Regions from separate parts of the Massilia sp. UYP34 genome, predicted to be linked through region 2. Evidence: predicted binding sites of a transcription regulator. Region 2 holds the regulator's gene; each other region holds the start of a gene.
What was found. Region 2 encodes sigma-54, which starts transcription at its own class of promoters, with help from an activator protein. Its sites were predicted from a motif close to TGGCANGNAANCTGCTTT; they were not measured.
Positions count from the first base shown of each region.

Region 1: the regulator sigma-54 is predicted to act here: its motif matches at 1,466-1,483, upstream of ACZ9AQ_RS10230 (pilin).
Region 3: the regulator sigma-54 is predicted to act here: its motif matches at 1,553-1,570, upstream of ACZ9AQ_RS12745 (choice-of-anchor E domain-containing protein).
Region 4: the regulator sigma-54 is predicted to act here: its motif matches at 1,493-1,510, upstream of ACZ9AQ_RS16470 (TorF family putative porin).

Region 1 covers NZ_JBWBRF010000004.1:313,763-316,968, forward strand. The annotation lists gene ACZ9AQ_RS10225 (S9 family peptidase) at 1-845, shown strand, start outside; gene ACZ9AQ_RS10230 (pilin) at 912-1,394, opposite strand; gene sucD (succinate--CoA ligase subunit alpha) at 1,698-2,579, opposite strand; gene sucC (ADP-forming succinate--CoA ligase subunit beta) at 2,598-3,206, opposite strand, start outside.
Region 2 covers NZ_JBWBRF010000001.1:43,961-47,166, forward strand. The annotation lists gene ACZ9AQ_RS00210 (enoyl-CoA hydratase/isomerase family protein) at 1-459, opposite strand, end outside; gene hpf (ribosome hibernation-promoting factor, HPF/YfiA family) at 583-942, opposite strand; gene ACZ9AQ_RS00220 (RNA polymerase factor sigma-54) at 1,018-2,493, opposite strand; gene lptB (LPS export ABC transporter ATP-binding protein) at 2,505-3,206, opposite strand, start outside.
Region 3 covers NZ_JBWBRF010000006.1:189,188-192,393, forward strand. The annotation lists gene ACZ9AQ_RS12735 (M16 family metallopeptidase) at 1-545, shown strand, start outside; gene ACZ9AQ_RS12740 (SDR family oxidoreductase) at 649-1,440, shown strand; gene ACZ9AQ_RS12745 (choice-of-anchor E domain-containing protein) at 1,625-2,305, shown strand; gene ACZ9AQ_RS12750 (GntR family transcriptional regulator) at 2,405-3,181, opposite strand.
Region 4 covers NZ_JBWBRF010000010.1:142,687-145,892, forward strand. The annotation lists gene amt (ammonium transporter) at 1-322, opposite strand, end outside; gene glnK (P-II family nitrogen regulator) at 336-674, opposite strand; gene ACZ9AQ_RS16470 (TorF family putative porin) at 694-1,428, opposite strand; partial or broken gene ACZ9AQ_RS16475 (accessory factor UbiK family protein) at 1,679-1,906, shown strand; gene ACZ9AQ_RS16480 (adenosylcobalamin-dependent ribonucleoside-diphosphate reductase) at 2,098-3,206, shown strand, end outside.

The sequences.
Region 1 (3,206 bases), on a different contig from region 2:
CCGATGTGAACAGCGAACGTTTGAAAGACGTGCGCTTTGGCGAGTCCGAGCAGTTCTCGTTTGCCGGCGCCAATGGCGAAACCGTCTACGGCTACGTGATGAAGCCATGGAATGCGCAGCCGGGCCAGAAGTATCCGGTCGCCTTCATCGTCCACGGCGGCCCGCAGGGCAGCTTCGGCAACAGCTGGAGCTATCGCTGGAATCCGCAGGTGTACGCCGGCGCGGGCTATGCGGCCGTGTTCATCGACTTCCACGGTTCGACCGGCTATGGCCAGAAGTTCACGGACTCGATCAGCAACGACTGGGGCGGCAAGCCGCTGGTCGACCTGCAGAAGGGTTATGACGCGGCGGTGCAGAAGTTCTCGTGGCTCGACCGTTCACGCGACTGCGCGCTGGGGGCGTCGTACGGCGGCTACATGATGAACTGGATCGCGGGTAACTGGTCGGATGAGTTCAAATGCATCGTGAACCACGACGGCGTGTTCGATACGCGCGGCATGGCGTACTCGACCGAAGAGCAGTGGTTCACCGATTGGGAGAGTGGCGGGCCGTACTTCAAGGTGCCGGAGAACCATGAACGCTTCAACCCGGTTCATCACGTGAACAAGTGGAAGACGCCGATGCTGGTGATCCAGGGCGATCTGGACTTCCGGATTCCTACCGCGCAGGCGCTGGGCACTTTCACTGCGCTGCAGCGCATGGGTGTGGAGAGCAAGCTGCTGGTGTTCCCGGATGAGAACCACTGGGTGCTCAAGCCGGCGAACTCGGTGCAGTGGCATCACACGGTGCTGGGGTGGTTGGATCAGTACTTGAAACCGCAAGCGGCGTCACCTGATCGGCAGTAGAAAAACGAAAGAGAGACCGCCTAGGCGGTCTCTCTTATCGAATGGAGCTAGATCTTTTAACGCTGATTATGGAGCGGCAGGAGCGGCGCAACCGGCTGGCATGTAATCCGTTTCAGCGAAGTTGGTGGCGACGCATGCATAAGTACCATCATCAGCACGATTCAGTGCGATGGTTGGGTTCGTACCCAGGCGGCCAGGCGAGGCGATCGTGCAAGTCAGCGAGCCAACGCCGTCGGCGTCCGGCACAGTTGCTGCGATGGCGGTGCAGTTGCCGGTCGTAGCCGACAGGCCTGCCGCTGCGAGGTATGCGTCAGCGCCAGCCGCTGCGCCATCGACTTCTGGCAGACCTTGCACCACAGCCATTTCGTAGCCAGTTTTACCGCCCGAGATGTCGGCGTAGGCGGCTGCGGCCTTGGCCTTGGCGATGTAGTCCTGGTAGGCCGGGATTGCGACGGCAGCCAGGATACCGATGATCGCGACAACGATCATCAGTTCGATCAGGGTGAAGCCGCCTTCGGCTTTCTTGGTTTGCATTTGCTTGAAGTTCATTTTTCTCTCCAGGGTGGTAGTTCGAAGTTGGGACGACGTATCTTGTACTGCTCAGCTGCTACGCTTTCCTATACGCAAGTGGCGTGCCAGCCCGAAAACAGCAAGAAACGGTCGATTTTATTAATACCGAGATAACAAACCCCTGTCCCACGACAAAAATTGACGCCTCCGGTGACAAAATTTGTCAGTGTCGTAAGGCAATTTTTGTCAGGCGATCAAAATTGGCGGCGCGAAATGAAATCCACAATAAAAACAGGGAGCCGAAGCTCCCCGTTCTAGCTGCCGATCAAGCGCTCGTCAGGATTACAGCATCGCCTTCAGCAGACGCGCCATTTCCGACGGGTTCTTGGTGACAGTGATGCCGCAGGCTTCCATGATTTCCAGCTTGGCTTGCGCGGTATCGGCGCCGCCCGAGATCAGCGCGCCGGCGTGGCCCATGCGCTTGCCCGGAGGCGCGGTGACGCCGGCGATGAAGCCGACGACCGGCTTCTTCATGTTGTCCTTGATCCAGTAAGCGGCGTTCGCCTCGTCCGGACCGCCGATTTCGCCGATCATGATGACCGCGTCGGTATCAGGATCGTCGTTGAACATGCGCATCACGTCGATGTGCTTCAGACCGTTGATCGGGTCGCCGCCGATGCCGACTGCCGACGATTGGCCCAGGCCCAGTGCGGTCAGCTGGCCGACTGCTTCATAGGTCAGGGTGCCCGAACGCGACACGACGCCGATACGGCCCTTGCGGTGGATGTGACCCGGCATGATGCCGATCTTGATTTCGTCAGGGGTGATCAGGCCTGGGCAGTTCGGGCCCAGCAGCAGGGTCTTGGAACCGGCTTTGGCCATGCGATCCTTGATTTCCATCATGTCGCGGACTGGGATGCCTTCGGTGATGCAGATTGCCAGGTCCAGCTCGGCTTCGACGGCTTCCCAAATGGCGGCGGCTGCGCCTGCCGGTGGGACGTAGATGACCGAGACGGTGGCGCCGGTTTCGGCCTTGGCTTCCTTGACCGATGCGTAGATCGGGATGCCCTCGAAATCTTCACCGGCTTTCTTCGGGTTCACGCCTGCGACGAAGGCTTCCTTGCCGTTCGCGTAGTCGCGGCACATACGGGTGTGGAACTGGCCGGTCTTGCCGGTGATACCTTGGGTGATGACTTTGGTGTCTTTGTTGATCAGAATCGACATTTTTATATCCTTAGCGAATTAGGCTTTACCAGCGGCAGCGGCAACGACCGACTTCGCTGCGTCTTCCATCGTGTCTGCGGCGATGATTGGCAGACCCGAGTCAGCCAGCATCTTCTTGCCCAGGTCTTCGTTGGTGCCCTTCATGCGCACGACCAGCGGCACTTGCAGCGACACGGCTTTCGATGCGGTGATCACGCCTTCGGCGATGACGTCGCAACGCATGATGCCGCCGAAGATGTTGACCAGGATGGCCTTCAGTTCCGGGTTCTTCAGCATGATCTTGAATGCTTCGGTCACTTTCTCGGCCGTAGCACCACCGCCCACGTCCAGGAAGTTGGCCGGCTCGCCGCCGAACAGCTTGATGGTGTCCATGGTGGCCATGGCCAGGCCGGCGCCGTTCACCAGGCAGCCGATGTTGCCGTCGAGCGAAATGTAGGCCAGGTCGAACTTCGACGCTTCGACTTCGGCTGGATCTTCTTCGTCCAGGTCGCGGTAGGCGACGATCTCTGGGTGACGGAACAGCGCGTTGGCGTCGAAGTTGAATTTCGCGTCCAGGGCGATGATCTTGCCCGAGCCGGTGACGATCAGCGGGTTGATTTCGGCCAGCGATGCGTCGGTTTCCCAGTA
Region 2 (3,206 bases):
GCCGACGTCTGGGAACAGGCCGATGTTCACCTCGGGCATGGCCATCCTGGTGCGCTCGGTCACGATGCGCAGGCCGCAATCCGGGCCGCCCTGGGCGATGCCCATGCCGCCGCCCATTACCACGCCGTCCATGACGGCGATGTAGGGCTTCGGATAGAAATGGATCAGGTGGTTCAGCGCGTATTCTTCGGTGAAGAAATCCTCGAGCAACGCACTGCCGCCCATCGGCGTCGCATGGCCGACCTCATGGAAGAAGCGGATGTCGCCGCCCGCGCACAAGGCCTTCTCGCTGCTGCTGGTCAGCACCACCGCCTCGACCTGCGCGTCATCCTGCCAGGCGCGCAGCGCCACGGTCAGCGCGCGCACCATCGCGAGCGACAGCGAATTGAGCGCCTTCGGGCGGTCCAGGGTGATGATGCCGGTGCGGTTGGCGATGCGGGTCAGGACATGGTCGGTCATGGGGTGATCCATCATGGAGAGACCTGCATTTTACCGAACACGCGCTGCGGGTAAAACCGGAAAGGCGGATGCAAAAAGGGCGTCCCCTCAGACGCCCTTAGCTGGTGTGAGCCCTGCGCCTGGTCAGGCGGCAGCGGCCTCTTCGCTGCCACGCTCCGGCAGGCGCTTGATCGAAGTACGGCTATGGTCCTTCAGCATTTGCTTGTGTTTGAGGATCTGTCGGTCCAGCTTATCCATCAGCGTATCGATCGCCGCGTACAGGTCTTGCGCGACGCTTGCCACGTGCAGGGTCTTGCCCGACACCTGGACGTTGATCTCTGCTTTCTGCCTTTTTTCTTTTTCAGTGAGGTTGTCGACGGCCAGGAAGACATGGGTGTCGATCACCTGGTCGAAATGGCGAATGATGCGCTCGAGCTTATTCTGAACGTATTCACGGATGGCGGGGGTCACTTCGAGATGATGGCCACTGATTGTGAGGTTCATACACACTCCTTTGAAAATGATGCACCGTGTGGACCACACCAACGCGACAAGGCACGACGGGTGTGGACGGCGCAGTTACAAGGACTTGCGGAGGCTTACAGGGGGTATCTTGAGGGCTTCACGGTATTTTGCAACCGTCCGGCGCGCAATGACCATGCCTTGTTCCCCGAGCATCTCCGCGATCTTGCTGTCGGATAATGGGTTCCTAGGGTCTTCTGCTCCTGTCAATTGTGCGATGAGCGCACGGATTGCCGTCGAGGATGCTTCGCCTCCCGCCTCGGTGGCAACGTGGCTACCGAAGAAATACTTCAACTCAAACATGCCGTGCGGGGTCAGCATGTATTTCTGGGTTGTGACACGAGAAATTGTGCTCTCGTGTAGGCCTAGTGTATCAGCTATCTCGCGTAAAACAAGGGGCCGCATGGCAACCGCGCCGTGGGAGAAAAAGTTGCGCTGGCGCTCGACGATCGCCTCCGCCACGCGCAGGATGGTGTCGAACCGCTGGCGCATGTTCTTGATGAGCCACTTCGCTTCCTGCAGCTGCGCGCCCATCTGCGCTTCGCTCTTGCCTTGCTTGAGCAGGCTGGCATACAGGCTGTTCACGCGCAGGCGCGGCATCACGTCCGGGTTCAGGGTGACCGCCCAGCCGCTCTTGGCGCGGCGCACGATCACGTCCGGCACCACGTAGTCCGACACGTTCGAGGCGAAGACCGCACCCGGATGCGGATTACACTGGCGCACCACGGCCTGCACCTCGCGCAAGTCTTCGTCGTCGCAGTCGAGCGCTTTTTTCAGCTTGCTGTATTCGCGCTGGGCGAACCAGGTCAGGTAACCTTCGACGATGGTCAGGGCCATGCGCCGCGTGACCATTGGCACGCCCGGCATGCGCCGGATCTGCAGCGCCAGGCACTCGGACGCGCTGCGCGCGCCGACGCCCACCGGGTCCATGCTCTGCACCAGCGCCAGCGCGCAGCGCAGCTCGTCGATCTCGATCTCGAGTTCTTCGGGCAGCCGCGCGTGGATCTCGTCGAGCGGCTCGTCGAGATAGCCGTTGTCGTCCAGCGCATCGATCACCAGCTCGGCGAGCGCACGGTCGCGCACCGACAAGGTGGCTTCGCGCACCTGCTCCATCAGGTGTTCGCGCAGGGTGATGGCGCAGGCTTCCAGCTGCGGGCGGCCGTCCTCGTCCTCGCCGCCGCCGGACGACGGCGCGCCGCCCTCGCTCCAGTCAGCATCAACGCGATCGTTGTCGGCGCCGCTCTCGAGGCTCTCGCCCTCCTGCGCCGGCGCGTCCTGGCCCTCGGCCTGCTGGCCGGGCGCCGGCGGCGCTTCGCCATTGGCGGGCGCATTGTTGATGGCGCCATCGGCCAGCAAACGCACCGAACGGTCGAGCGGATCGTCGAGCCGCTCGAGCAAGGGGTTATCGCCCAGTATCTGCTCGATCTCCTGGTGCAGTTCGAGCGTCGACAGCTGCAGCAACCGGATCGACTGCTGCAGTTGCGGCGTGAGCGCGAGGTGCTGCGAAGTGCGAAGTTGCAGGGACTGTTTCATCTAGGCGTCGCTCACATGCGGAAGTGTTCACCCAGGTACACGCGGCGCACCGACTCGTCCGCGATGATGTCGTCAGGACGGCCGGAGGCAAGCACCGCGCCCTGGTTGATGATGTAGGCGCGGTCGCAGATGCCAAGCGTCTCGCGCACGTTGTGGTCGGTGATCAAGACACCGATCCGGCGCTCTTTCAGGAAGCGCACGATGCGCTGGATCTCGATCACGGCGATCGGGTCGACGCCGGCGAACGGTTCGTCCAGCAGCACGAAGCGCGGATTGGTCGCCAGCGCGCGCGCGATCTCCACGCGGCGGCGCTCGCCGCCCGACAGCGACAGCGCCGGATTCTCGCGCAGCTTCTCGATCTGCAGGTCGGCCAGCAGGGTGTCGAGGCGCTCGTTGATCTGGTCTTTCGACAGCGGCTTGCCATTGTCCTTTTGCAGCTCGAGCACGGCGCGGATGTTCTCTTCCACCGTCAGCTTGCGGAACACCGACGCCTCTTGCGGCAGGTAGGACAGGCCCAATACGGCGCGGCGGTGGATCGGCAGGCTGGTGATGTCGGTGCCGTTGATGTCGATCGAGCCGGCGTCCGACGGCACCAGGCCCACGATCATGTAGAACGACGTGGTCTTGCCGGCGCCGTTCGGGCCCAGCAGGCCGACCACCTCGCCGCACTCGACCTGCAGCGACACGTCGCGCACCACCAGGCGCTTGCCATA
Region 3 (3,206 bases), on a different contig from region 2:
TGGATCTGAACGTCGACGATGCGGACTATCCCGCCTTGCTGCTCGCCAACTACATCTTCGGCGACGGCGGTCTCAAGTCGCGCCTGATGGACCGCATCCGCCAGCAGGATGGCCTGTCGTATGGCGGCGGCTCGGACGTGTCGCCGGGCACCCTGGACCGCGCGGGCAGCTTCACGATCAATGCGATCGCGGCGCCGCAGAACCTGGCCAGGCTCGATGCGGCGGTGCGCGCCGAGCTGGCGCGCGCGCTCGAGAAGGGCTTCACTGCCGAAGAACTGGCCGGCGCCAAGTCGGGGCTGATGCAGCAGCGCCTGCAGGCGCGTTCGAACGACGGCGCGCTGGCGTCTGGCTGGACCTCGTTCCTGTATCGCGGCAAGACCTTCGAGGCATCGGCCGAGCTCGAACGCAAGATGCAGGCGGTGACGCTGCCCCAGTTGAATGCGGCGTTTCGCAAGGCGATCGATCCGGGTAAACTAGCGGTATTCATGGCGGGCGACCACGCCAAGGCGGGCGGCAAGGCGAAACCGATAGTCACTATGCCGTAAGTACAACAGTTTCCCAACAAAAACTCTTTGGATTGTGACAATACACGAAGCCATGCGTTAAAATGTTTCTTTTCGGAAGCAAAAGTTTCATCCAGGGAGCATCATGAAGGCCATCAACAAGCAGCAGCCGGCGAGCGGTTTATCGTTCACCGGCAAGGTCGTTTTGGTCACCGGGGCCGCCAGTGGAATCGGTCGCGCCATTGCCCTGGCGTTCGGCCGCGCCGGCGCCTGTGTGGTGGTGGCCGACGTCGCGATCGACGGTGGACACGCCACCGCGGCGATGATCGTCGAAAACGGCGGCAAGGCGCTGTTCGTGCAAAGCAACGTCACCCGTGCCGGCGATGTAGAAGCCCTGGTCGACAAGACCATCAATTACTACGGCCGCCTCGACTTCGCGATCAACAATGCCGCGGTAGAGGAAGAACGCCAGCCGCTGGCCGAGGCCGACGACGAGCAGTTCGACCGCATCATGAACGTCAACGTCAAGGGCGTCTGGCTGTGCATGAAATACCAGCTGCGCCAGATGCTCAAGCAGGGACACGGCGCGATCGTCAACATGGCCGGCGTCGCCGGCCTGGTCGGCAGCCCGAACCATGCGATCTATGGCGCCAGCAAGCACGCGGTGGTCGGCCTGACCAAGAGCGCCGCCGCCGAATATGCGCGCGAGGGAATCCGCGTCAACGTGCTGTGCCCGGCTGCGGTCAAGACGCCGATGCTCGCGCGCGCGTTCGAGCGCGATCCGGGCATCGAGAAAAAGCTCAAGGCGGCGCATCCGATGGGGCGCTTCGCCGAGGCGGGCGAGGTGGCGCAGGCCGCCCTGTGGCTGTGCTCGGACATGGCGTCGTACGTCAATGGTCATGAGATGGTGGTCGACGGCGGATTCACCGCGGTCTGATCCGGTGCGCTGGCCCCTGGCCGGTGATGGCGTGTCGGAGGTTTTTACACAGGGCGCCCGTCAGCAATGCTTGAACGCGGTAAGTTGTTGATTGCAATCAAGTATTTAATTTCGGCACGAATTATGCTTGTCTGATGGCCGATGCTGTATGTACGCAGCGTCTAACCCCACCAGTGAGACTAATTTGAAAAAGACTTTCGCCGCCCTGGCCCTTGCCGCTGTCCTGCTTCCCGTCGCGGGCGCCCAGGCCGCCGTGATCAGCTTCAGCAACAGTATCGGAATGACCGAAACGGACTGGTCCGAGGCACTGCGTTTCAGCAAGTTCAACACGAAGCTTGGCGCCCTCAATGCGATCACGTTCGACCTGAACGGCCTGGTCAGCGGCGCCGGTTTCGCCGAAAATCGCGGCAGCAGTGCGGCGAACGTCACCCTGACCCTGAGTTCGACCATGACGCTGACCCGCCCGGACGGCAGCACGCTGGGTGTGGCGAACCCGGTATTCAACCAGGTTTACCGCCTCGCGCGCTACGACCGTGTTGTCGACTACGGCGGCACCTCCGGTATCCACACCGGTACGATCGAGGCGAGCAGTGCCGCATCGTTCCTGAGCAGTAGCGCCAGCGATATCGCCCTGTTCTCGGGTAACGGTTTCATCGAGCTTGGCCTGAGCGCGCTGGGCACCTCGTTCGCGCAAGGGCCTGGCAACGTGATCACCGGATTCGACACGCTCGCTTCCGGCGCGGTGCAGGTCACGTATGACTACACGCCATTTGCCGAAATCCCGGAACCGGCCACCCTGGCGACCATGCTCGCCGGCTTCGGCCTGATGGGCGCCGTGCGCCGCCGCAAGGCAAAGCGGGCCTGAGCCGCAGACGGCGGCGCTGCCTGCCGATCGAACGGCGCAAGGACAGCCTTGCGCCGTTCGATGAAGGATTGTCGACCTCCGTCGAACACCCCACATCGTTCACATCGACGTCGGGCTCGGGCTCGCGTTGAGCTCGGCCACGAAATCATACGTATCGCCACGGAAATAAGAACGGCAGAACTCCACCGCACGCCCGTCGCGCAGGAACCCCAGGCGTTCCACGCACAGGCCGGCGTCGCCCTCGCGCGCATCGAGCAGGCGCGCCTGCTCGGCACCCAGCAGCAGGGCCGACAGGCGCTGCAGCGCGCGCACCGGACGGTTGCCGGCCGCCTCGAGCGCCTCGTACATCGAGTCGCCCACCGCGTCGAGCGAAGGCAGGGCAAAGGCGGCGATGGTCGCGTACTCCAGGCACATCGGCGCATCGTCGGCGTAGCGCAGGCGGTGGAAGCGGTACACCGGCGTGCCCGGAGAAAGCCGCAGGCGCAGCGCTTCCTCGGGCGTGACCAGGCCTTCCGAACGCTTGAGCCAGCTGCTTCTCGGCACCCGTCCACGGGCGCGCATGTCTTCGGAGAACGAACTGAGCTTGGCGAAATTCTTTTCGATGCGCGTGTTGAGAAAATTGCCGGAGCCGGCGCGCCGCACCAGCAGGCCGTCCTCGACCAGGCTGTCGATCGCCTTGCGCACCGTGATGCGCGAGATGCCCAGTTCCAGCGCCAGCTGGCGCTCGGCGGGCAGGGCGCTCGAGGGGCCGTAGATGCCGTGGTCGATCGCCTGGCGCAGCGCGCGCTGCAATTGCTGGTAGAGCGGCAGCTTGCCGGCGCCGGCGGCGAGGCCGGCCTTGGCGGCGTCGTGCATCAGTTGGACGAGGGGATTCATGCGGCTGGCAGGGTGGACGGACAGG
Region 4 (3,206 bases), on a different contig from region 2:
TGCCTTGCAGGAAGGCGCGGTCGAAGCCGCCGATGAACGCGTTACCAGAGGTAAAGGCAAGCGAGTAGCCGTACAGGCACCACAGCACGATGATCAGCGAAAACACCACCATGACCTGCATCAGGACCGACAACATGTTCTTGGCGCGCACCATGCCGCCGTAGAACAGCGCCAGGCCCGGGATCACCATCATGACCACCAGCAGCGTGGCGACGAACATCCAGGCGGTATCCCCCTTGTTGATCGAAGGCGCCGCCATGGCCGGGAGCGCCAGGCCCAGGCCCAGCATGGCGGTCAGGATTTTTGTAGTTATCTGCTTCATGAAAACTTCCTTCTTACAATGCGTCGTTGCCGGTCTCGCCGGTGCGGATACGGATGACCTGGTTCAGGTCGGCCACGAAGATCTTGCCGTCACCGATCTTGCCAGTGCGGGCGGCGCCCTGGATCGCGTCGATCACCTGGTCGACGACAGCATCGTCGACGGCGGCTTCGATCTTGATCTTGGGCAGGAAGTCGACGACGTACTCGGCGCCACGGTACAACTCGGTGTGACCCTTCTGGCGACCGAAACCCTTCACTTCGGTCACGGTCATGCCTTGCACGTTGATTTCCGACAGCGCTTCACGCACCTCGTCGAGCTTGAAGGGCTTGATGATGGCGGTAATCATTTTCATGGTATTGCCTCTTTTGCTATCAAAAAGTTTTTGACACGGACAGCACGGCGGCTGACTTGCCCAGATTCTTGCCTTCCGGACTCAGATAAGCGTCGGTATTCGCCTTGTGCCAGGCCAGGGCCACGGTGGCGACCCCGAAGTCCTTCGTCACGCCGATCTTGTAATCGGTGTACGACGCCGGGCTATTGTTTTTCACGCGCTGGCGGCCAACGTGCAGGTTCAGCAGGAAGCCGTTGCCGACGTCGATGTCGGCGCCCACGTCCAGGTACCCGCTGCGCTTGCTGTCGGTGGTGCCGAACAGATTGGTCGTCGAGTGCGAATACTTGATATACGCCGGCCCGAAGCCGAGCTTGCCGTAGATTTCAAACGTATTTGCGTTCGGATCCAGGCTGTTATCCGGATACCAGTAATACAGGCCGCCGACGTCGTAGCTGACCTCGTTGGTCAACTGGCCACGCTTGCCGGCATACACATCCCATTCAATATTGCCGTCGCCACCCAGATCCTTCGTCCACTTGATAGTGGAGAGCCAGGTGCCTACGTAAAAGCCGGATGGGCCGTGTACGTAGTCGACGCCGCCGGACAGGGCGGGGTCGGAATCGGTTTGCGACAGGCCGCGGTAACGGTAGTCGCTGGTGAGGCCCACGTTGTAGCTCACCTGATGTTCGGCGGGTTGTTCCTGTGCCATGGCCGGGATGCTGGTGAAAGCCAGAATCGCCAGGCTGATTGCGTTGATTTTTGCATTGCACTTCATGACAAACCCCCTTGGACAGTTACTGCGTTTAGAATCCTTGTTCGTGCTTTATCTCCCCCTTCATTTAGCAGGATGTGTGCCAGCGCATAAAGCGGTGAAAATGGCCTTGTTTTTTTGGTAAACGCACCACAGATACGACTTGCTTTAACACAACCGAGCGCGAACGGCGTCCGCCGTGTTGCGTGACGCACCAAAACAGGCTGACTTGCACCACCTTGGTGCATGCAGCCCGGCAGAAAGGGATACGGACATGAACAACAGCAACTTCTTCAGCGACTTGCAGGGCAAGATCAACCAGGCACTCGAAAGTGGGCCGGCCAAGGACATCGAGCGCAACGTCAAGGCGGCGATGACCTCGGGCTTCGCCAAGCTCGACCTGGTCACGCGAGAGGAATTCGACATCCAGGCCCAGGTGCTGGCCAAGACCCGCACCAAGCTGGAGGCGCTCGAGCTGCGCGTGATCGAGCTGGAAGCCCGCCTGGCGTCCGGCGCCTCGGCATCGACCGCGTCGGCCACCCCGCGGCCTGGCGCGGCGCCGTCGGCCACCGCACCGTTCCCGGCCCAGCCCGAAGATCCGACCATCGTGCTGCCGCCGCACCTGGACAAATCGGGCGATACGCCGATCAACAAACCCTAATGGCGGGTGCATTCATGGACAGGGCAACCGACATGAATGCACCAGAATCGCCAGCCGGCACCCTGCCCGCGCAGGAAGTGTCGCTGGACGTGCTGCGCGAAAAATACGCGCGCGGCGACGAGCGCACGATCGGGGACGTGCAGCGGCGCATCGCGCGCGCCCTGGCCGCCCTCGAGCCGGCAGCGCAGCGCGCCGACTGCGAGCGCCGTTACCTGCAAGCCCAGCAACAGGGCTTCGTTCCCGCCGGCCGCATCGCGTCCAACGCCGGCCTTGGCCTGTCGGCCACGCTCATCAACTGTTTCGTCCAGCCGGTCGGCGACTCGATCTCCGGCACCAGCGACGGCCTGCCCGGCATCTACACCGCGCTCAGCGAAGCCGCCGAGACGATGCGCCGCGGCGGCGGGGTCGGCTACGATTTTTCCGCGATCCGCCCGCTCGGCAGCAAGGTCGCCGGCACCGCCTCGCGCGCCTCCGGCCCGGTGTCGTACATGGAAGTGTTCGACGCCTCCTGCCGCACGGTCGAGTCAAGCGGCGCGCGGCGCGGCGCCCAGATGGGCGTGCTGCGGGTCGACCATCCCGACATCGAGCGCTTCATCGCGGCCAAGGACACCGGGCGCCTGACCAATTTCAATCTCTCGGTCGGCGTGACCGAGGCCTTCATGCGCGCGGTCGAGGCGGACGCGGCGTTCGCGCTGGTGCATGCGGCCGAGCCGGGCGACGAGATTCTCGCCGCCGGCGGCCACCGTCGCGAAGACGGCGCATGGATCTACCGCAGCCTGCGCGCGCGCGACCTGTGGGAGCGCATCATGGTGTCGACCTACGACCACGCCGAGCCGGGCGTGCTGTTCGTCGACCGCATGAACGCCGAGAACAACCTCTGGTACGCCGAAGAGCTGCGCGCCACCAATCCCTGCGGCGAGCAACCGCTGCCGCCGTATGGCTGCTGCGACCTCGGCTCGCTCAACCTCACCGCCTTCGTCGACGCGCCGTTCACCGTCGATGCGCGGCTGGACTTCGAGCGCCTGCGCGCGGTGGCCACCGTCGCGGTGCGCATGCTCGACCTGGTGCTGGACGCCACCGAATGGCCGCTGCCGCAGCAGGCCGAAGAGGCGCGCGCCAAGCGCCGCATCGGCCTGGGCTT